Regions from separate parts of the Pseudarthrobacter sp. SORGH_AS 212 genome, predicted to be linked through region 1. Evidence: predicted binding sites of a transcription regulator. Region 1 holds the regulator's gene; the other holds the start of a gene.

Region 1 (2,457 bases):
TCACCCGGCTGCACGGTCACTGTGACGGTGGGGGTCACGGTGAGGTCCGCCGCGGAGTCGGATGCCTTGGCGGGGGAATTGAAGAATCCGGCCAGGGACAGCAGGAGCGCCGCCAGCAGCACCAGTGGAATCCCGATCAGGACCACCTTGCCCCGCCGCGTGAGGCGCAGGGGCGGCAGCGGCGCCTCGCCGCGGCGTCCGCCGGCCGGCGTCCGCTGGACCGGCACCCGGCCTTCCTGCGCCGCCTGCTGATCCCGGGCACCGTTGCCGTGAACATCGAAACCGTGTGACCTGAAAGCGGATGTAGCTGACATGACCTTAGCCCTCCTGGACCGTGCTGCGTCTGTTGGTGTCGCCTGCTGGTGCCGCCCGATGGTGCTGCCTGACCGGCTCCGTGTTCGAACGGCTGCTCGCCTTGTTAGAACACATATTCGAATACTGCTTGGTTCAGTTTTAGCACCTATGGACGAATAATGTCGAGACTCGCTAGAACAAATGTTTGAAAAAGCAATGTGGCTGACCTACGTTTGAGGCAGGAACATCCACACCTGAAGTTGATCAGCAGGGTCTGACATTGACGGTGTGAACACTCAGTCCGGTGCAGTTGAAAGCCCGGTGGCTACCGAAAGGCAACGGCGAACATGGCAGCAGCAGCCACCGGGGGCAGGGCGACCTCGCAGCCGAAAAGGACAGCCAAGGGTTTGACGCCGCGGCAGAAGAAAATCCTCGAGACCATCCAGCGTTCGGTCAATGTCAACGGTTACCCGCCGTCCATGCGCGAAATTGGGGACACCGTAGGGCTGGCCAGCCTTTCCAGCGTCACCCACCAGCTCTCCCAGCTGGAAAAGCTGGGCTACCTCCGGCGTGATCCGAAGCGGCCCCGTGCCATGGAAGTCCTGATGCCGCTGACCCTCGACGGCGGTACAACCGGCAGGACGGCCAGGCACGCAGCGGCACCAGAGGCGGCGGCCTCACCGGGGATCGCGGCTGTCACGGAGTTGCCCACGGCGCTGGACACGGCCATGGTGCCCCTCGTCGGCCGCATTGCCGCCGGCGGCCCCATCCTTGCGGACCAGGTGGTGGAAGACGTTATGCCGCTCCCCCGCCAACTGGTGGGCCAGGGCGAACTCTTCATGCTCAGGGTGGCCGGTGATTCCATGGTTGACGCCGCCATCTGTGACGGCGACTGGGTGGTGGTCCGGCGCCAGGCCGACGCCGCGAACGGCGATATTGTTGCAGCGCTCCTGGACGACGAAGCCACGGTCAAGACATTCCGCCAGCGGGACGGTCACACGTGGCTGCTGCCCCAGAACACGCAGTACGAACCGATCCTTGGCGACCATGCCACCATCATGGGCAAAGTGGTTTCGGTCCTCCGGTCGCTCTAGCGGGACCGCACGTCAGCAACAGGCCGCAGCAGTCCAGCCGATAAGGAAGGCGCCGTTCCCCGGAACGGCGCCTTCCTTATGCATTTCAGGTGCTGCCTAGGGCGTTTCCCCGGCCAGCCTCTCCAAGGCCGCGATCGCCGTCGTGCGGTCCGTCGTCGCCCAGAAGGGCGGCAGGGCGCCGCGCAGGAACCCGGCATAGCGTTCCGTGGCCAGGCGGGAATCGAGGACCGCCACCACGCCTTTGTCGCCGGTGGAGCGGATCAGCCTGCCGGCGCCCTGGGCCAGCCGGATGGCGGCATGCGTGGCCGAGACGGACATGAATCCGTTGCCGCCTGCCTGTGCCACGGCCCGGGAGCGGGCCGTCATGAGGGGGTCGTCCGGGCGGGGGAAGGGAATCCGGTCGATGACGACCAGCCGGCAGGAGACCCCTGGGACGTCAACGCCCTGCCAGAGCGACATGGTGCCGAACAGGCACGTGTCCGGTTCGTCGGCGAACTGTTTGACGAGGGCCGTCATGGTGGAGTCGCCCTGGCACAGGACCGTCATGCCCAGCTTGGGCCGGAGCGCTTCGGCCGCCTCCTCGGCTGCCCGCCGCGAGGAGAACAGGCACAGCGCCCCGCCGTTCGAGGCGCTGATCAGTGCCTCCAGTTCTGCCAGCGATTCCGGTGACGCGCCACGGCCCGGCTTGGGCAGGTGCCCGGCCACGTACAGGATGCCCTGCTTGGGATAGTCGAACGGCGAGCCGACGTCGATCCCGGTCCACGCCGGCGCCCCTTCGCCCACCAGGCCCAATCCCCCGGCGGCGGGCTCGAAGGCAGAACCGATGGCCAGGGTTGCGGACGTCAGGACCACTGTGTGCCCGGCGAAGAGCCCCTCACGCAGCCTCCCGGCCACAGACAACGGCGCGATGTTGACCAGCGCAGGAGCGTTGTCGTCAGGTTGGGAATAGCCCTGGCCGGGATCGAAGGTTCCGGCGCGCGAGATCCACACGACCTCGCGGTTTTCCCTTGCCGCCAAAAGCCGTTCGGACAGTTCAAGAATGAGCATCAGCCGTGAACGCGCAAGCTGC
Region 2 (2,457 bases), 1.5 Mb from region 1:
ACCGAAAACCTGTCCCGGATCATCACCGCATCGGCGCGGACCAGGTCCTGGACCGTGAAGATCCCCAGGACGTTGAGCCGCTTGGTCAGCCTTCCGGCGATGCCCCAGATCTCGTCCACGGGCAGCCGGGCCAGCAGGCTGTCCCGGACATCGTGGGGGACCGCCTCCCATAAACAGACCCCGTCAAAGGCCGGGTTGTTCTTGGCCCACTTGTTGCAGAGCTTGGCGAGCGTCTTGGTGGGTGCGATGCCCACGCACACGGGAACGCCCACATGCCTGCGGACGGCATCCTTGATGGTGCGTCCGAGGGGTAGCAAGGTGCCGGCGTCCCCCTTGACCCCCAGGAACGCCTCGTCGATGCTGTAGACCTCCAACCAGGCCGAGTACCTGCCGAGCAGCTCCATGACCCGCGCGCTGATGTCGCCGTAGAGTTCATAGTTGCTGGATTTCGCCACGAGGCCCCACTCCTTTGCCCGCGGCGCGAGCTTGAACCAGGGTTCGCCGGTGGTGATGCCGAGTGCCTTCGCCTCGGGGGAACGGGTAACGGCGCAGCCGTCGTTATTGGACAGGACCACCAGTGGGCGGCCCTCCAGCGAGGGGTCGAAGGCCCGTTCCGCGGACGCGTAGAAACAGTTGACGTCCACGTGGGCGATCTGCGGCATGTGGCGCATGAGGACAGGTTTAGCCACGGCGGGCCTCAGACATGGTGCAGGCACCTTGTGGCGACTCCCCAGATGGTCAGTTCGGAAAGCGCCGATACCTTGATGTCCTGGTACCGGGGATTTTCCGCCTGCAGGACGATTCCGGTGGCCGTGATGCGCAGCCTCTTTACGGTGAGTTCACCGTCCAGCACGGCAATCACGACGGACCCGTCCTTGGGTTCCAGCGCGCGGTTGACGATCAGCTCGTCCCCGTCGCTGATGCCGGCACCCTCCATGGAGTTTCCGGTGACCCTGACAACAAAGGTGCTGGTGATGTCCTTGATCAGGTGTGCGTTCAGGTCGATCCGCCCGTCGAAGTAGTCCTGTGCCGGCGATGGAAAGCCGGCCGCGACTGCCACGGGAGAGATCAATACCGAGAACAGCGACGCGCCTGCATCTATCACGCGAGGCCCGACAATAACGCCCACAACACACCCTTATTCGAATATTTGTTCGATAAGTTCAGTGTAGCGCCGGATGCCGACAATGAGCCCGACGTTGGGTCATTGCGCTATGACATAGATGAATGTGAATATATACGTGTGTCTATGTCCTTGGAATTGACCGCGGTCCAAACGGTTGCTTGCTGCTCCCCGCTGGCGCGGGAGCCCTTGTCCCTGCCCGAGGCGGAGGGAATCGCGCCACTGTTGAAGGCCCTGGCGGATCCGGTCCGGTTGCGGCTGATGTCCCTGGTCGCCTCGCATGAGGGCGGTGAGGCGTGTGTCTGCGACCTGAACGACGCCTTCGAGCTGTCCCAGCCGACGATCAGCCACCACCTGAAAATCCTGCACGGGGCCGGTCTGCTGGACCGGGAGAAGCGTGGCGTCTGGGTTTACTACCGGGCCCGCACCGAGGCCCTTCAGAACCTCGCCACACTGATCGGGGGACAGGCGAAGTGAGCGTCCTGGCGCGCAGGGCCGGTGCCGAGCTCGTCGGTACGGCATTCCTCGTGATAGCCATCGTGGGCTCCGGGATTATGGCGTCACGGTTGTCCACGGACGACGTCGGGCTGCAGCTTCTGCAGAACAGCGTGGCCACAGGCGCCGCCCTGGTCGCGCTCATTGTCGCCCTGCAGCCGGTCTCCGCCTCGTTCAACCCCGTCGTCACCCTGGTCGAACGCGCCTTGGGCATGATTGACACCAGAACATCGGCGGCTCTGATCGGCGCCCAGTTCTTGGGCGGCCTGGTGGGCGCCCTTGCTGCGAACCTGATGTTCGGCCTGGACGCCGTCACGTTCTCCACGCGGGAAAGAGCCGGGGCCGGCCTCTGGTTCGGCGAGGTCATAGCCACCATCGGGCTGCTGCTGGTCATCTTCGGCACGGTCCGTTCCGGGAGGACCGACCGGGTCGCGTTCGCCGTCGGCGGCTACATCACGGCAGCGTACTGGTTCACGTCCTCCACCAGCTTCGCCAACCCCGCCGTCACGATCGCCCGGACCATCACGGACACCTTCGCCGGGATCTCCCCGTCGTCCGCTCCCGCTTTCATCTTCGCCCAGCTGGCCGGCGGGGCAGCCGGCTACGCCCTGGTCCGATTCCTTTACCCCACCCTTGCTGCTTCCACCGCTGCCGCGGCGGTCGCGGCTGATCGAAAGGTGCTCTCGTGAGCCACAAGCCCTCCGTCCTGTTCGTCTGCGTCCACAACGCCGGCCGTTCCCAGATGGCCGCCGCGTTCCTCGCCACCCTGGGCAAGGGTGAGATTGAGGTCCGCTCCGCCGGGTCGCAGCCCGTGGACAAGGTCAACCCCGCCGCGGTCG

Evidence for each region. Region 1 encodes LexA, which represses DNA repair genes until DNA is damaged. Its sites were predicted from a motif close to TCGAACANNTGTTCGA; they were not measured.
Region 2: a site for LexA is predicted at 1,143-1,158, ahead of umuD (translesion error-prone DNA polymerase V autoproteolytic subunit). Genes of this name have one in related genera too.

Annotation. Positions count from the first base shown of each region.
Region 1 is NZ_JAUTAA010000001.1:393,851-396,307, forward strand. Features, by position in the region: gene QE394_RS01750 (LysM peptidoglycan-binding domain-containing protein) at 1-314, opposite strand, end outside; gene lexA (transcriptional repressor LexA) at 642-1,388, shown strand; gene QE394_RS01760 (ATP-dependent DNA helicase) at 1,485-2,457, opposite strand, start outside.
Region 2 is NZ_JAUTAA010000001.1:1,862,842-1,865,298, reverse strand. Features, by position in the region: gene QE394_RS08605 (Y-family DNA polymerase) at 1-671, opposite strand, end outside; gene umuD (translesion error-prone DNA polymerase V autoproteolytic subunit) at 698-1,129, opposite strand; gene QE394_RS08595 (metalloregulator ArsR/SmtB family transcription factor) at 1,250-1,600, shown strand; gene QE394_RS08590 (aquaporin) at 1,597-2,307, shown strand; gene QE394_RS08585 (arsenate reductase ArsC) at 2,304-2,457, shown strand, end outside.